Regions from separate parts of the Paenarthrobacter sp. NPDC018779 genome, predicted to be linked through region 1. Evidence: riboswitches for the same ligand, from Rfam matches in the RefSeq annotation. Region 1 holds a riboswitch; each other region holds the start of a gene.
What was found. Region 1 has a riboswitch for S-adenosylmethionine ahead of ACH488_RS16770 (DUF1737 domain-containing protein). Riboswitches for the same ligand answer to the same signal wherever they lie in the genome.

Region 1 (4,186 bases):
CGGCCGCCGTCGGGCATGCCGCCAGGGTGACCGTGCGCGGAGCGTCAGCCGACGCCCATCGAGATCCCGCGCCCGTCCTCGGCAGGGTCCGGCGGGCCTGACCCGGCCTCATCATCCCAGGCGATCAAGTAGGCCCCCACCAGTCCCTCCGTGACGTAGAAGGCGAACGGCGGAATGTCCTTGGCGGTCAGCAGGATCACGCCGAACAGCGCAGCCGCGCCCGAGGCGGTGAACCCCACCCAGCGCTTCGCCCGGGAACTCAGCAGGCCCACGCCCAGAGCGCCCAGCCCGGCAATGTGGAGCCAAGAGTAGCCCAGGAACGGTGCGTTGGATCCTCGGCGGTAGGCGAAGCGCTCAAGGTCCGAAGCCCGGCGGGACAGGCTGTAGACAAACAGCGGTGCGCCCGCCAGCAAGGCCGCAGCGGACGCACCACCGAAGGATTTGGCCGTTCCCTCGGGGAGCGCCCGGGCGAAGGCGGCGAACCCCATCGGCACGGCAGCGGTTCCTGCGGCAGCCAGGTGGTGCCCCACAATCCAGCCCCGCTCGCCACGCATCAGCAGCCGCAGGCGTTCGGCGGGATCCTGCGTGGTGTAGACCTGCGGAACGGGTGAAATCCCCACCAGCCACACCACGGAACCCGCGACGATGACAGCCCCAGCGCGGCGGTATGGATGCCTCATGGCATGAAGGTTAGACCTGTTTGAGGGCCTTCTCCAGATCCAGGATGAGATCGTCCACGTCCTCAAGGCCTACGGACAACCGGACCACGCCATCGCTCAACCCGATCGCTGCGCGACCCTCCGGTCCCATGGCGCGGTGGGTGGTGGTGGCCGGGTGGGTGATGAGGGACTTGGAGTCGCCCAGGTTGTTGGAGATGTCGATGACGCTCAGCCCGTCCAGAAGCGCGAAAGCAGCTTCCTTGGCTGTGCGTCCACCGGACGGCGAGAGCTCGAACGTGAGCACGGTTCCGCCGGCCTTCATCTGCTTGGTGGCGAGCTCGTACTGCGGGTGCGACTTGAGCAGCGGGTACTTGACCCAGCTGATGGCCGGCTGCTGCTCGAGCCACTCGGCGATCTTCAACGCGGACGCGGAGCTGTGGTTCACGCGCAGTCCGATGGTTTCGAGGCCCTTGGTGAGCACCCAGGCGTTGAAGGAGGACAAGGACGGGCCAGTGTGGCGCATGAGCTTCTTGACCGGGCCATCGATGAATTCCTTGGTTCCCAGGATCGCCCCGCCCATCACTCGCCCTTGGCCGTCGATGTGCTTGGTTCCGGAGTAGACAATCACGTCCGCGCCCAGGTCGCCACAGCGCTGCAGCAGGGGAGTGGCAAAGACATTGTCGACGACGACCGTCGCCCCTGCGGCGTGGGCCAGTTCGCTGACGGCCTGGATGTCCACGATTTCCTGCATCGGGTTGGACGGCGACTCGAAGAAGACGGCCGTCGTTGGTTCGGACAAGGCCGCACGCCACTGCTCCAGATCCGGACCATCAACGAAGACCGTCTCCACACCCCAGCGCGGCAGGATCTCGTTGAGGATCACAAAGCAGGAGCCGAACAGCGAGCGGGCGGCAACCACACGGTCACCGGCACCCAGCAGGGCACCCAAGGCAGTGAAGACCGCGGACATGCCGGACGCCGTCGCAAAGCACGCCTCCGTGCCTTCGAGCAGGCGCAGCCGCTCCTGGAACGTGGCGACGGTCGGGTTGCCGTAGCGCGAGTAGACGAAGCGCTCGTCTTCGCCGGTGAAGGCGCGTTCGGCGGCAGCTGCGGATTCGTAAACGAAGCCTGAGTTCAGGAAGACGGGCTCTGCCGTTTCCTGGAAATTGGTACGGTCAAGGCCACCGCGGACGGCCTGGGTGTCAGGGCTCCAGCCGGCGGCGTCAGGATTGAAAGTCACTTTTAGTCGTTCCCCAGGTTGGTCGGCAGGCCACGATTCTTCCAGCCATTCACGGTGCGTTCGCCGTAACGGTCCGGTTCACCCTCAAAGCCCTCAAGGACGTTGTAGGCCGTGAAGCCGGCCTGCGTGGCGGCGATGGCAGCAGCGATGGAGCGCTGGCCGGAGCGGCAGATGAAAACGAGCTCCACGCCGTCGCCTTCGGGAGCCTGCTGCTGCAGGTCCTCGAGGAAGCGTGAGTTCGGGATGCCACCGGCGAGGTTCCACTGGATGAACAGGGGATCGTTCTCTGTGGCCTTGGTGTCCGGAATGCCGATATGGGCCCATTCGCCTTCGGTGCGCACGTCCACCAAGATGGCGCCGTCTTCAAGTTTTGCCCACGCGTCCTGCGGGGTCAGGTCACCTGCGTAGCTCATGCGTGGCCCTCGAATGCTTCCTCGTAGTTGTCCAACTCGTCCACGGCGCTCGCCACGGCTGCGTCCGCACTGGCCACTGCAGCGGGCAAGATGACGGCCTGTGCAACAATCACGGTTTCGCCGTTGAACGTGGCCGCGGGGCTGCCGTGCAGCACGTAGCCCTCGGCCAAGGCCGCGGAGATCCGTTCGCAGAAGTCACGGGTATCGGGGCCCGTGATCAGGCGGTAGGAGAGTTTTTCTTCAGTGGTTTCAGGCATTCGTGGTGCTCCTCAGTCACGCTTGCAGTTCGAAGTGTCGAATACGCCGAGTAGTCACCTGAGGCACCCCGCCGCGGGAGAGGGTTGCCGACCAGCAAGTCAGGGCTTAACGCTGGTGCTCATTACTCAAGAAAAACGTAACATCCACAGCTGGTCAGCCGCATTTGGCGACTGCACCGTCGTCGTCATGTTGCGTAACCGGTGCCTTCCAGGGGTGGGCCGAACGGGGTCCAAATGTGACCCCGCGGGAGCATAATTGACGCAGTACGACCCCCTGTAACTTCGCATGAAATCAGGTCGCGGTGAACGGACACAGCAGTTCTACACTCAAGCCCATGCTGCATTTTGGATGGTTCGTGGGCCACGGATTCGGAGTCCAGGGCTGGGGGACTCCCGGCTACGGCCTGGGCTACGACTGGAAGAAACCCGCGCTGTACCAGGAGGCCGTGAGGGCGTTTGAGCGATCCGGGCTGGACCTGTTCATCATCGAGGATTCCCTCACCGTCCCGGATACGTACGGGGGCACGGCTGAGGTGTCCTTGGCCCATGCGTCCTTCGCGCCGAAGCACGACCCCCTGGCCCTGGTTCCGTACCTTTTGTCCGCCACGGAACACCTGGGGATAGTCCCCACCGTCAGCGCGTCCTTCTATCCTCCCTTCACCGCGGCCCGCCTCCTCGCCACGCTCCAGCACTTCTCCGAGGGCCAGCTCGGGTGGAATGTTGTTACCTCCGGCAGCGACCTCGCCGCCCAGAACTACGGGCTGGACCAACAGATTGAACACGACTTGCGGTATGAGAAGGCGGAGGAATTCGTCGACGTCGTCAGGCGGCTGTGGCGCAGCTGGGAACCTGGCGCTGTGCTTGAGGACGTCTCCGCTGGTGTCTTCGCCGACCACACCAAGGTGCACCCGATCAACCATCAGGGGGACTTCTTCAGGGTTCGTGGGCCGCTCAACACCGCGCCGTTGCCGGAGGAACCGGTGCTGGTGCAGGCCGGGGCCTCGCCCCGCGGCAAGGCCTTCGCGGGCGGAAACGCGGATGTGGCGATCGCTTTGGCGCGCGGGGTGGACGGCATGAAGGCCTACCGCGATTCCATCCGCGAGGAGGCGTCGAAGGTGGGCAGGAACCCCGACGACGTCAAGGTCCTTTTCGTCCTCAAGCCCACCGTGGTGGGGTCCACGGCCGAGGCGGAGGAACTAAGGGCTCAGCGGCGGGAGCTCACGCAGCGGGACATCGACAGCCAACTCAACTCGATTTCCTACCTCTCGGTGATCGACTTCAAGAAGTTCGACCTCGACGAGCCCCTCCCCACCCTGAGCACCAACAGCAACCAGGGAACACTGGAACACTTCTCCAAGGCAGCCCCTCCAGGGTCCACGTTGCGCCAGATCCTTCAAGCCCGCAGCGGGGGAGCCGGAGACTCGATCATTGGCACTGCTGGGGAGATCGCCGATTACCTCGAAGAGACCGGCACAGCTGTTGGCGGTGACGGCTTCCTCTTCTCCGGGTTTGTGGATCCCGTGACGGTCCACTCCGTGCTGGACAAACTCACCCCGGAGCTTCGGCGCCGCGGGCTGTTGAGGAGCAGTTACGGCAACGGAGGTTTCCGCCAAAACC
Region 2 (4,186 bases), on a different contig from region 1:
CATGCGTTCAATGAAGGTGTCCGAGACTGCGTGCTCCAACATTTCCGCTTCGTCGTGGACCTCGTCCCAGCGGTAGCCGAGTTCCTCCACAAGGTACGTCTCGATGAGCCGGTGCCTCCGCACCATGGCCAAGGCCAGACGCATGCCGTCGGGCGTCAGGCGGATGGCGCTGTAGGGCTGGTGGTCCACCAGGCCTTGGTCCTTGAGCTTGCGCACCATTTCGGACACCGAGGAATTGGCTACGCCCAGCCGTTGGGCCAGCTGGGAGGACGTGATGGGCTTGTCCTGCCACTCAGTGAAGGAGTAGATGACCTTGACGTAGTCCTCGATCGAGGAGGAGGGCGTACTGGTCTTCACGCTCCAAGCCTACCGTGGCAGGGCGCCTCAGGCCTTGCGGGCCCGCCACGTCTGCGTCACGTACGGCAGGGCCAGGGTTTGGCCAGGGGCGTGGCCGAGGTGTTCGTAGAGGTACCACTCCAGGTTTCCCATGACCTTGGCACGGGTAGCCTCGTTGGCTCGAAGGTAATAGCTGCGCGACTTGGTCAATTCCATGATGTCCTCGGGGGACACCGGGTCCTCCCAATGGGTGACATGGCATTCCAAACCGGTGAACTCCGGACCGATGGCCGGCCGGAAGCCCGGTTTGTGTACGTCGCCGGCATGCATGATGCGTGAAAGGCGGTGCACCCAGGGGACGGAAGTATCCAATTGGTTCCAGATCAGGCCCAGGACGCCATGCGGACGGAGCACCCGGGCGATTTCCGTGCTGGCTTTGACGGGATCGCACCAATGCCAGGCCTGGGCAACACTGACGACGTCGAAAGCTGAGTCCGCCAGTCCGCTCGCCTCGGCGGTGCCCTCCAACGCATTGACCTTGGGGCACGACAGGCGCAACTGCGCCAGCATGTCCGTGGAAGGATCGACGGCGGCCACCTCAAGGCCGCGGTCCACGAGCAGCGTGGTGAATTTCCCCGTGCCCGCGCCGATGTCGGCCGCGGACTTCGCTCCGGCAGGAAGGAGCCAATCCACGGAGTCTGCAGGGTAGCCGGGACGCACCACATGGTAGTGCTCGCCGCCATCCTGGAAACTTTGCCCCAGTTCCTTGCGCCGGACCGCGTGCAGCTTGGGACCGCCGGGTTGTCGCGTACCGCTGGAAGGGCCTTGGGACCGCATGGTGTGTACAGACTCCTTTACCGCGAACGCCGGAAATACCCTACGAATTTACAGCAAGGCAGGGCTGGCCGGGTTCCGGCAAAGTGAGGTCAGTCCACGGTGCAGGGAGCAGCGCCCGCGGTACCTGGAGTGTTGGGGGCCCATTCGGGGTAGCTGCGGTGGTCGTTCGCGGGAACCCAGCGGCCCTCGTCCACCACGTAGTCCCAGCCCAACCCGGTACCCTTCAGCTCCTGGATTCCCTTGAGCAGCCGGGCAGCGTCCTCCAGCCGGGAGCCCACGCCGAAGCTGGCGCGAAGGGAACCGGACGGCAGGCCCAGGCGCTTGAGGAGCGGGTGTGCGCAGAACCGGCCATCGCGAAGGCCCACTCCGTGTTCCGCGGACAGGTAGGCGGCAACCAGGCCGGCGTCGAATCCCTCCACCGAGAAGTTGACCACGCCGATGGTGTCCGTGGAATCGCTGAAGATCTGGTGGACGGTGACCCCATCGATGGCCTGCAGGCCCTCCACAAGGAAGGAGCGGATGGCGGCCTCGTGGTCGTGCCAGGCTTGCTGGTCAAGGCCGGCCAGGACCTGCGTGGCCCGGGCCAAGGTGGCGGCGCCGAGGACGTTGGGGGATCCACCTTCATGGCGGGCCGGACCCGTCGCCCAACTGACGGAGTCCAGACGGGCTTCACGGACTGCGCCACCGCCGGCAAGGTGCGGCGTTCCGGCGTCGAGCCAATCGGGACGGCCTACTACTACGCCGGCACCGAAGGGTGCGTACAGTTTGTGGCCGGAGAAGACCACGTAGTCCACGTCAGCTTCGGCGATGTTGATCCGGCGGTGCGGTGCGAGCTGGGCAGCGTCAACCACGATGCGGGCACCGAATTCGTGGGCAAGGGAGGCCAGTTCCGCGATGGGCAGGATTTCACCTGTCACGTTGGAGGCGCCGGTGACTGCGAGCAGGGAGACTCCGCCTTGGGCCAGCTCGTGGCGCAGGTTGGCGATGGTCGCAGCAAGAGTGGAAGCGGCCACGACGCTGCGGTGCGGTACGCCCTGCCACGGCAGCAGGTTGGCGTGGTGTTCGATGTCCAGGTACAGGACCTCGCCGGTTGGCGTACCGTCGATCTGCGGAAGGCAGCCGGCCAGCAGGTTCAGGGAGTCGGTGGTGTTGCGGGTGAAGATGACGGAGTCGTCGGGGCGTCCGCCGACGAAGTCGCGCACGATGTCGCGGGAGTTTTCATAGACCGACGTGCTGATTTGGGAAGCGAAGCCGGCACCGCGGTGCACGCTCGCGTAGTACGGCAGGACCTCATTCAGGTACGCGGACACGATGGTCAGCGCCGGTGCGGAAGCTCCGTAGTCGAGGTTGGCGTAGCGGACGTGGCCGCCTTGGATCAGCGGGGCCTGCAGTTCTGCGCCAGTCACCGCGGCAAGGGGCCTGGCGGCCGCGGCTTCCTGCGTCACAGTGGGAAGGACGGTGGATTCGAACGTAACAGTGCTCATGGGACCTCACTCAAGAGGGACCCCCTTGCGGGGGATCCGCGCTTGCCGCATCCGTTCCGGACCGGCCTGGTCGTCACCCGGGGCACCCCACCGCGAATGGAGGGTTGCCGGCCAGCAAACCGGGGTTTAGCGCTGGCACTCGTGACCTGTAGTAGACATTAAGGCACCCCGCACGCCGGACACAAAGCCGTCCACTTTGTTAAGCACATTGTTACGAAGGATGCGGAAATGGCAGTTTTGGCGAATAAAGTGCGGCGGGCACCTCCCAGGGGAGGTGCCCGCCGTCGAAAATTCAGAGGAGATCGTCGATTCCCGGATTGAGGCGCTTCAGGACCTCGGAGTGCAGGATCGAGTTGGTTGCCAGTGCGTTTCCGCCGAAGGGGCCATCCTCACCTTCCAGGGAAGTGAACCTGCCACCGGCCTCCGTGACGATCGGTACGAGCGCCGCCATGTCATAGAGGTTCAGTTCGGGCTCGCAGGCGATGTCCACGGCGCCTTCGGCCACCAGGCAGTAGGACCAGAAGTCCCCGTAGGCGCGCGTGCGCCAAATGTCCTCGGTGAGGCCGAGGAACTCGTCAAGGTTGCCGCGTTCCTTCCAGCCGGAGAGGCTCGAGTAGGACATGGACGCGTCCGCGAGCGTGGAAACGTTGGAAACCTTCAGCCGGGTGGCCGAGGCCAACGAGCGGCCCATGTAGGCGCCCATGCTTTTGGCCGCCCACCAGCGCTTGCCCAAGGCTGGTGCGCTGACCACGCCCACCACCGGTTCGCCTTCGTCGATCAGGGCGATCAGGGTTGCCCACACGGGGACGCCCCTGACGAAATTCTTGGTGCCGTCGATGGGGTCGATGACCCAGCGCCGCGAACCGTGGCCGCTGCTTCCGAATTCCTCGCCGAGGACGGCATCGCGGGGGCGTGAACGGGACAACTGTCCGCGGATGGCTTCCTCGGCGGCCTTGTCCGCATCCGTGACCGGCGTCAGGTCGGGTTTGGTTTCGATCTGCAGGTCCAGGGCCTTGAACCGGTCCATGGTCTGGGCGTCCACGGAATCGGCCAGGACATGGGCCAATCGCAAGTCATCGTTGTAGCTGGAAACGGGTTGGGTCATGCCACCAAACTATCGCGAATCGTTCACGCGCCGGGGGAGGTGGGGCTCCGACCTTCAGTTGACGATGCCCAATTCCTTGGTTTCCTTGGCCTCCAGGCGGGGGTCGGCACCGAGCAGGCGCCTGAGCGAAGCCAGCCGGGCTACGCCTGAGGGGCCGGCGTTGCCTTGGTTGACCCACTCGTCCAGCCCGCAGTTCACTGCACTGGCGTCATGCTTGCAGCCGCGGTCGCAGGCTTCCGTGCCAGGCTCCAGGTCGGGGAAGGAATGCAGGATGCGGTCCGCGTCCACGTGGGCCAGGCCGAACGAACGGATGCCCGGGGTGTCGATGATCCAACTGCCGGAAGGAGCGTCCGCCAGTTTGAGGGCCAAGGCAGAGGACGAGGTGTGGCGTCCGCGGCCTGTGACGGCATTGACCCCGCCGGTT
Region 3 (4,186 bases), on a different contig from region 1:
AACGTCACCAGCGAGGCCACCGACGGTGAAGTGAGGTCCCGCTCCACCCTGCTAAGGAAGCCTTTGGTCAGGCCCGTGGCATCTGCAACCTGCTCGATGGTAAGCCGCTGCGCCTGCCGGGCTGCACGGATTCTGGAACCGATGGCAACGGGAACATTGCTGGGTTCAACGGGTAGAGCCTTCATTCACAAAACCTTTCAGGCCCGTCCGTGAGGCCCTGTCATTGGAGCCAATAGTAGCCGTAGAGCCACAGCAAAGAGCCAGAATCCGCGGAACCATGACCAAACCACCTTGACTGTTACTCCCATCACAACATATCCTCATAGGCAACAAGTGTTGTCTGTGAGGCACACAACACAAGTCCAACCTCCGTTCGTCAGCACAGAGACTTCGACGCCCTGCAGGAGTATCGTCGAATACCCCAACCTCCGTGCATCAGCTCCAAGGAGCCACTCATGGACTCTTCGTTCATCAACATCGCCATTGTGGTGGTGTATTTGCTTGCCATGCTGGCGTTCGGTTGGTGGGGCAAGTCCCGCACCAAGAACAACAGCGACTTCCTGGTGGCCGGCCGCCGCCTGGGACCGTTCCTCTACACCGGCACCATGGCCGCAGTTGTCCTGGGTGGCGCATCCACCGTTGGCGGCGTTGGCCTGGGCTACAAATTCGGCATCTCCGGCATGTGGCTCGTGGTGGCCATCGGCGCAGGCGTCCTCTTGTTGAGCCTGCTGTTCGCCGGCACCATCCAGCGCCTGAAGATCTACACGGTCTCGCAGATGCTCAGCCTCCGCTATGGAAGCAAGGCCACCCAGACCTCCGGCATCGTCATGCTTGCCTACACCCTCATGCTCTGCGCAACCTCCACCGGCGCCTACGCCACCATCTTCGTGGTCCTTTTCGACTGGGAACGCTGGCTGGCCATCGCCGTGGGCGGCGCGATCGTGCTTGTCTACTCCACCATCGGTGGCATGTGGTCCATCACCCTCGCGGACCAGGTGCAGTTCATCATCAAGACCGTTGGCATCTTCCTGCTGATGCTGCCGTTCGTCATGAACGCCGCCGGTGGCCTGGACGGCATCCGCCAGCGCGTTGACCAGAGCTTCTTCCAGATCGACGGCATCGGCCTGCAGACCATCATCACGTACTTCGTGGTGTACACGCTCGGCCTCCTCATCGGCCAGGACATCTGGCAGCGCGTCTTCACAGCAAAGACCCCCACGGTTGCACGCTGGGGCGGCGCGACCGCCGGGGTGTACTGCATCCTCTACGGTGTGGCCGGCGCCCTGATCGGCCTCGCCGCACGCGTTGCCCTGCCGGACATCGACGTGGCAAACCTCGGCAAGGACGTTGTCTACGCCGAGGTGGCAACCCACATCCTGCCCATCGGCATCGGTGGCTTGGTCATGGCAGCAGCCGTCGCCGCAATGATGTCCACCGCGTCCGGTGCGCTCATTGCCGCAGCCACGGTGGCCCGCGCAGACGTTGTCCCGTTTGTCGCCAGCTGGTTCGGCAAGACCATCAACACCGACGACACGGAAAACCCAGAGCACGACGTCAAGGCGAACCGCTACTGGGTCCTCGGCCTCGGCGTCCTGGCAGTGCTGATCTCCATGGCGGCCCAGGACGTTGTTGTTGCCCTCACCATCGCCTACGACATCCTGGTAGGCGGCCTCCTCGTCGCCATCCTCGGCGGCCTTGTGTGGAAGCGCGGTACCGGCATTGCGGCAGCCTGGTCCATGGCCGTGGGCTCGGTCCTCACCCTGGTCCTGCTGATCCTCTTCGCAACGGGTGTGATCGAGAGCGCCGACGGCGTCTACGCGAACGATCCCATCTACTGGGGCCTCGGAGCTTCCTTCGTGACCTTCGTGGTGATCTCACTGCTCACTCCGCCCACCGATGCCGCAGTCCGCGCGGCATGGGACAAGCGGGTTGCAGGAGCCATCTCGGATGAACTCCCGCTGGACGCCCACCCGGTCAGCAGCCACAAGGCCTGAAGTCCGGCCACACAGTGGCCACCTCGGCAATGCACGACGGCGGCGCCACCCTTCGCGGGGTGGCGTCGCCGTTTGCGTAGTCCCCGGCTTCCACAACACACCTACCCCCGTTGCGGGGCCCGCTCTGCGCTCATTCGCCCCCGCAGAGCACGCCAAGCAGGCCCCACAAAGGGGAGGCATTAGGATAGGACGCAGCTTCAAGAGATGTGGCGCCAAGCTCCGACTGGCCACGCACCAACCCCATGTTCACGGGTGGTTCGGATGAGGAAGCGGCCCGCCCCGGACCAGAGACAACCGAGCGGGCAAGAGCACTCCCACCAAGGAGCAGTCCTTGCCGTACCAAACTGAAACCACGGTCCAAGCGGGCACATCCCAAGCGGCCTTGGTCAACGCCAGCCCCGTCCAAGCCAGCGCCACCGAAACCCCTTCCCCGACAGTCCGGGTGATTCCCGTGGTTGACATCGTCCACGGCACGGTGATCATTGTCGCGCGCGGCCGCACCGAACGCTTTCACCACCCTGAGCCCCGGCTCCTCGCCGCGGCGTTGGCACGCTCCGTCCGCGCCACGCGCTGGTGTTTCGCGTCGCAAACGCTGACGGTGACCGTTGCCGCCGTCGGACGTGCTGCCGGGCGCGAGCGGCACTTCAGCCTGGTGCCGGCTGCCTAGGATTCGTCGCCGTCGCCGCGGAATTCTTCCTCGGCCTCATCGAGCGGCACAATGCGCTCGTCGTCGTCCGCCACCTCGCCTTCCTCTGCCCAAGCCTCATCGACTTCCTGGTCCTCGTTGTAGTCGTAGGCCGGATCCGACTCGATGGTTGCCCGTTCCGGGTGGTGGGGATGTGATTCGGTGCTCATGCTGCAACCTCCGTCCGACGGGCCGCACCAGGCGGTCCACTGACCGATGTGCGGGGAGTGCCCCGCCCCTGTCTATCCATCTGAGCACCGCCTCAAGAAGGGGTCAAGGGAGGGTCGCCGGCGGCCGCAGCACCGCTGCACCAGGGTTCGGAATTAAGGCATGCCGAACATTCCTGTTAAGGAATACCAGCCAAAAATCCCCGGAAATAGGCGGTACAGTGGGCGGTGCAAAGGGGCCGTAACCGTCCCATCAAGCCCAGGAGAAACAGTGCAACAGCACCAGGAATCCCACGGTCCGTCGAGCCCCGCTCCGGACTCCCGGCCCGAAGAAGAACCCTCGCGAACACCCACGCAGTCGGACGTCCGGCGCTGGCGGCAGTACCTGGCAGACGAACGGGCCGAGGCCGCCGTCTACCGCGAACTCGCCCAACGCCGCGACGGTGAGGAGCGCCAGATCCTCCTTGCCCTGGCAGAAGCGGAAGGCCGGCACGAGGCCCACTGGCTCAAGCTGCTCGGGGAACACGCCGGAATGCCCAAGGCGGCGTCGGCACGCAGCCGGCTCCTCGGTTTCCTCGCGCGGCACTTCGGCTCCGTCTTCGTCCTCGCCTTGGCCCAACGTGCCGAGGGGCGCTCCCCCTACGGCACCGACCCGTACGCCACGCCCGCAATGGTGGCCGACGAGCAAATCCACGAGGAAGTTGTCCGCGGCCTCGCAACCCGTGGCCGCAACAGGTTGTCCGGCACGTTCCGCGCCGCGGTTTTCGGCGCCAACGACGGCCTGGTCAGCAACCTTTCCCTGGTGATGGGCATGGCCGCGACGGGCGTTTCCAGTGCCGTGGTGCTGATGAGTGGCGTTGCCGGCCTGCTGGCGGGTGCGCTGTCCATGGGTGCCGGCGAGTACGTGTCCGTCCGGTCGCAGCGGGAACTGCTCAACGCCACCCTTCCCACCCAGGCCACGTTGGCTGCCGCACCGTCCTTGGACGTGGAGCACAACGAACTCGTCCTGGTGTACCTGGCGCGGGGCATGACCCGGGAAGCTGCTGAACACCGCGCCGCCGAGAGGCTGGGACTCTTCAGTTGCGACTGCGATCCGAGCTTGTCCTTGCAACCTGAAAAGGAAGAAGTCGAGGACGAGCATGAGACGGTCGGTTCGGCATGGGGCGCGGCGCTTTCCAGCTTCTGCTTCTTCGCTTCCGGCGCCATCGTGCCCATCCTGCCGTTCGTCTTCGGCGTGGTGGGCTGGAGCGCGCTGATCCTCTCCGGCGCCTTGGTGGGCGTCGCGCTGCTGGCGACGGGCGCCGTCGTCGGGCTGCTCTCCGGAACCTCTCCCCTGAGCC
Region 4 (4,186 bases), on a different contig from region 1:
CAAGCGGTCGAGTCGTTCCTGCGCTGGTGAGCCACCGGCGTCGAGCACTACCTCAAGGTCCGCGACGACGCGAAGGACGCCCCGCCGTCGTTCTTCCCCGGCCGCGGCGGCGATGCCCGCGAGGCTGTCGGCACTGACGACGACGGCGTCCGGCAGTTCCGCCGCCAGCTCACCTTGGCGGCCGAACACCACGGGCTGGCCCTGCGGCGGGCGGGAAGTGATGGACGGGCCCTTGATGGAGAAGAACTCGCCTTTGAAGTCCGCGTAATGGAACTTGTCCAGGTCAAGGAAGCGGTTGTTCGCGGCGTCGGCGATGAACACGCCGTCCTCCCACGTGTCCCACAACCGGCGCGTAGCAGCCACTACCTCGGCCCCTTCGCGCTGGACCGCGTGCTGGTCGAGGACCGGCTCAGAACCGTAGGCCGCCGCAATGGCCGGTGATTCCCGCGCTTCAGCCAGCCAGCCCGAGCGGCCCCTGGATGCCCAATCCAGGCTGCTGAGCTGATTGGCCAGGTGGGAAGGCTCAGCATGGATGGTGTTGACGGCTGGAACCAGACCGAGCCGGCCGGTCGACGCCGCGACGAACGCGGCAACTTCCACGGTGTCCAGGCGGCCCGTCACGTTCGGGCTGCCTTGCCCGCTGCTGTCGCGGAACGTGGCGAAGGTGAAACCCGCAGCTTCTGCCGTGGACGCGACGGCGGCGAACCGTTCAGGAGTTAACAGCTCCGTCGGTGGGTGCTTGGCGTGGCGCCACGCGGAGGGATGGGCTCCGTCGCCGTCGAGTTCGATGCCGAGTGCAAACTTGCTCATGGAAATCCCCTACTTCCAGATCGCGCGTACGTATTGCTTCTGCCAGAGTTGCTCTGCCGGTTGGTGGCCTAGTTCGTGCGCGGCCCGCAGTCCGAAGCCTGGGTCCGCCAGCCCCGCGCGCCCGACGAAAACCGCGTCGGCAGTTCCCGAGGCGACGATTTCTTCCGCTTCCTGCGGCGAAGTGATGAGTCCGACGGCGGCAACCGGTACGTCCGCTTTGGCGGCGATGTGCTGGGCGAGCGGGACCTGATACCCGGGGCCCAACGGAATGTCGGCGGGGAGCAGTCCACCGCTCGAGACATCCACCAGATCCACGCCGCGCTCCCGCAACCAAGCAGACACGTCGGCCGTGTCGTGGACCGTCAATCCGTGTTCCAGCCAATCCGTGGCGGAAAGCCGGACGAACAAAGACGGACCCGTGGGGCCCAGGACCTCTTTCACCGCCTCCACGACGTCCAGAAGCAGCTTTGCCCGATTCCGGAGCGAACCGCCGTACTGGTCCGTGCGCTCGTTGGACAGTGGCGAGAGGAAGGAATGGAGCAGGAAGCCGTGCCCTGCCTGGATTTCGACGACGTCGAACCCGGCACCGCGGGCGCGCACGGCGCTGGACGCGAAATCGTCCACGATGCCCTCGAGCTGGGCTCCAGTGGCCTGCGAAGGTTCCGGCGATCCGGGGAAGGCTATGGGGGAGGCAGAAAGCGTTGTCCAGCCGCCTTCCTCGACGGGCAGGGCGCCCGGTTCGGCATCCCACGGAGTGCGCAGGGACGCTTTCCGGCCGGCATGGGACAACTGGATGCCGATTTTGGTGCCACGCTCGTGGACGAAATCAACAATGTTGGCCCAAGCCTGTTCCTGGCGGTCATTCCAGAGGCCGGTGTCGCCGAGCGAGATCCGCGCTTCCGGGGAGATCGCCGTGGCTTCGGCGAAGATCAGCCCGAAACCGCCTTTGGCTCTGGCGCCGAGATGGACCAGGTGCCACTGGCCGGGAACACCGTCTTCGGCGGAGTACTGGCACATTGGCGAGAGCCACAGCCTGTTCTTGAACGTCCGGGCGCCCAAGGTGATGGGCTGGAACAGGCTGACCTTTGCTGGTTCGGCTAGTGTTTGCGGCGCGCTCACGCGGCTCCTCCCGCTTCAGGGGCCGCAGACAGCCGGCTCGACATTGACTTGCCGCAGACGCGGCCAGGTCTGTTTCCGGAGCACCCTGCCACTTCAATGCCTGAGGGTTGCCGCAGCACCAGCCGGACCTTCGCGTGCTGTCTCTTGACCTATGGCACGAATCTAGGGCGGTTCAGTGTGTGCCAACAAACGGAATGTCTTGCGGCGTTACCGGACGAAACCGCACGTCAACGGAGGGCGCACAGCGTAACGATTGCCTCGCCGGCCTGGCCTCTTACCGCCAGCTGTACCAAGAAAGCGCTCCGAGTGCTGTCATCACTTCGCCGGCTGTCCTGGGAGCAACATTTGCTCAACCCGAAAAGGAAGATGACGACACACCGCATCACCCCTCGCAAGCTTTGTCTGGAACGAAACTCGTCCCGATTCTTTTTTTCGCGCGGCGGACACCGACCACCGCGCAGGTCAAAATCACCGCAAGAATAAGTCCGTCGACGAGGTCGATCATTAGACCAGGCTCCGCCATTCTTCCTCCAATCAGAACTGTGTCTCCCATTTCGCGGCTGATGTCTCGCGGGTTGTTAAGGGGCAGCGGTGCGTCAAAAACCCCGAGGCGCCCGCGTCAACTTTGTATGGAAAAAGCGAAGGACTTTGCGGGCCCCAAGTTAGGCAAACCGTCGTCGAAGATCGCTGGGTGCACTGTCGGCCCCAACTGCCAGGCTGGAGTTCCTGTCGTGCGGCAGGGCTTAAGGATTTCAGCTGGCTGCGTCGCGGTGAGGTGGGGCAACCGCTCGCTGCTGCAAAATGGGTCGAGGCTCGCAACGGGAAGCCATTATTGATTGGGGAAAGCCGTGAGCTATTCGATATCCAGTGCCGCGGAGCTGACGGGGCTTACGCGGCACACACTGCGCTACTACGAAAGGGACGGCCTGCTGGTCTTTGATGTGCCGCGGGATTCGGCTGGGCGTCGGCGGTACAGTGACCGGGATATTCGCTGGGTACGTATGCTGAAGCGGTTGCGAGAGACAGGGATGCCCATGCGGGATCTGCGCGCCTACATTGCGCTTGTCCAAGACGGCCATGGCAATGAAGAACAGCGGGTCGGTCTCCTTGAAACGCACCGGAGCCGAGTCGAAGAGCAACTTCGTCGCACCGAACAACACCTCAAGGCGATAGACGCCAAAATTATGCTGTACCGGGGCTCACGGCGGGCTACCGTCGACCGCCAGGCCGCCATTTGAGGTTCCGCTTGTGTTCGAGCGCGCTCTAACTAGTTGACTCAAAGCATGACACAGGAAATCAATCAAATTTTGTCCTCGAACGAGCCGCGGGTCGCTCTCATTGGTCTCGGAGCAATGGGCTCGGCCTTCGCCCGCAGGCTCGTTTCAACGGGTCGGGCTGTTACGGTATGGAACCGGACCAAGGCGAAGACTTCTGGTTTGCAAGGGGTGGCAGTAGCCGACACCGCCGCGGATGCCGTAAGGAATGCCGACATCGTCTTGCTCATGCTCAGTGACGACAACGCCGTGCTCGACGTCGTGAGGTCCATGGCAAGCGATGTGCCTGCCGGCGCTGTTCTTGTTGATCTGTCTACTGTCCACCCTGAGACCAGCTCAGAATTGCACAGCTTGGTGCCTCTTGGTGTGCACGTTATCGATGCCCCCGTCATGGGTAGCTCAGACGCTGCCCTCAAAGGCTCCCTGGGACTGTTGGTCGGCGCAGACGAGTCGGCCTTCGAGCTCGTTCGACCAGTGTTGTCGCTGCTAGGAACGCCGTCACTCGTTGGCGGTCCTGGAGCTGGATCAGCGGCCAAAGTCGCAGTGATGTCCGCCATCATTCCCGGCATTTTGGCAGTGGGCGAGGGACTCGCAGTGGGGCGTTCGTTTGGATTGGATGAGGACACCCTCAGGTCAGTCTTTTCGCATACAACTATTGGAGGCCTGACGCAGCGGGTTTTCGCCGTGGAAGCCGACTATGCCACGCGGCTGGCGGCAAAAGATCTTGAACTTGCTCGGCGCGGCAAGGCGACGGTGCTGGTATCCCAGTCGGTTGGCCTCCTGGAGTCCGCGGGCAATGGGGACGAAGACCTGGGCCGGGCGGCTCTCCGCATCCCGGCTTAGTCAAGGCCTCGTGGGAGAGGATTTCTGGATTCGTCATGCCGACGACAGCGAGTTGAGTAGAACAAGCAGACCGGAGTGTGAGGGGATTCTAATGTGGGCTGCCACTCCTTGGTCCATGATCGACCGTTGCTTACCCAGGC

Region 2: it holds a riboswitch for S-adenosylmethionine, as region 1 does, so the genes downstream of both, ACH488_RS03740 (aminotransferase class V-fold PLP-dependent enzyme) here and ACH488_RS16770 (DUF1737 domain-containing protein) in region 1, are expected to answer to the same signal.
Region 3: it holds a riboswitch for S-adenosylmethionine, as region 1 does, so the genes downstream of both, ACH488_RS06760 (hypothetical protein) here and ACH488_RS16770 (DUF1737 domain-containing protein) in region 1, are expected to answer to the same signal.
Region 4: it holds a riboswitch for S-adenosylmethionine, as region 1 does, so the genes downstream of both, ACH488_RS04685 (NADH:flavin oxidoreductase/NADH oxidase) here and ACH488_RS16770 (DUF1737 domain-containing protein) in region 1, are expected to answer to the same signal.

What each region holds. Positions count from the first base shown of each region.
Region 1 is NZ_JBIRZS010000018.1:39,471-43,656, reverse strand. Features, by position in the region: gene ACH488_RS16790 (glutamate--cysteine ligase) at 1-101, shown strand, start outside; gene ACH488_RS16785 (hypothetical protein) at 45-680, opposite strand; gene ACH488_RS16780 (O-succinylhomoserine sulfhydrylase) at 691-1,899, opposite strand; gene ACH488_RS16775 (rhodanese-like domain-containing protein) at 1,902-2,312, opposite strand; gene ACH488_RS16770 (DUF1737 domain-containing protein) at 2,309-2,569, opposite strand; SAM riboswitch class IV at 2,583-2,696, opposite strand; gene ACH488_RS16765 (NtaA/DmoA family FMN-dependent monooxygenase) at 2,872-4,186, shown strand, end outside.
Region 2 is NZ_JBIRZS010000002.1:307,319-311,504, forward strand. Features, by position in the region: gene ACH488_RS03730 (metal-dependent transcriptional regulator) at 1-357, opposite strand, end outside; gene ACH488_RS03735 (class I SAM-dependent methyltransferase) at 385-1,173, opposite strand; gene ACH488_RS03740 (aminotransferase class V-fold PLP-dependent enzyme) at 1,263-2,657, opposite strand; SAM riboswitch class IV at 2,691-2,804, opposite strand; gene hisN (histidinol-phosphatase) at 2,950-3,762, opposite strand; gene ACH488_RS03750 (ribosome small subunit-dependent GTPase A) at 3,817-4,186, opposite strand, start outside.
Region 3 is NZ_JBIRZS010000004.1:105,078-109,263, forward strand. Features, by position in the region: gene ACH488_RS06750 (helix-turn-helix domain-containing protein) at 1-185, opposite strand, end outside; gene ACH488_RS06755 (sodium:solute symporter) at 456-1,994, shown strand; SAM riboswitch class IV at 2,190-2,309, shown strand; gene ACH488_RS06760 (hypothetical protein) at 2,326-2,661, shown strand; gene ACH488_RS06765 (hypothetical protein) at 2,658-2,849, opposite strand; gene ACH488_RS06770 (VIT1/CCC1 family protein) at 3,118-4,186, shown strand, end outside.
Region 4 is NZ_JBIRZS010000003.1:41,274-45,459, reverse strand. Features, by position in the region: gene ACH488_RS04690 (LLM class flavin-dependent oxidoreductase) at 1-810, opposite strand, end outside; gene ACH488_RS04685 (NADH:flavin oxidoreductase/NADH oxidase) at 820-1,929, opposite strand; SAM riboswitch class IV at 1,969-2,079, opposite strand; gene ACH488_RS04680 (hypothetical protein) at 2,312-2,434, opposite strand; gene ACH488_RS04675 (MerR family transcriptional regulator) at 2,778-3,167, shown strand; gene ACH488_RS04670 (NAD(P)-dependent oxidoreductase) at 3,213-4,046, shown strand; partial or broken gene ACH488_RS04665 (hypothetical protein) at 4,043-4,186, opposite strand, start outside.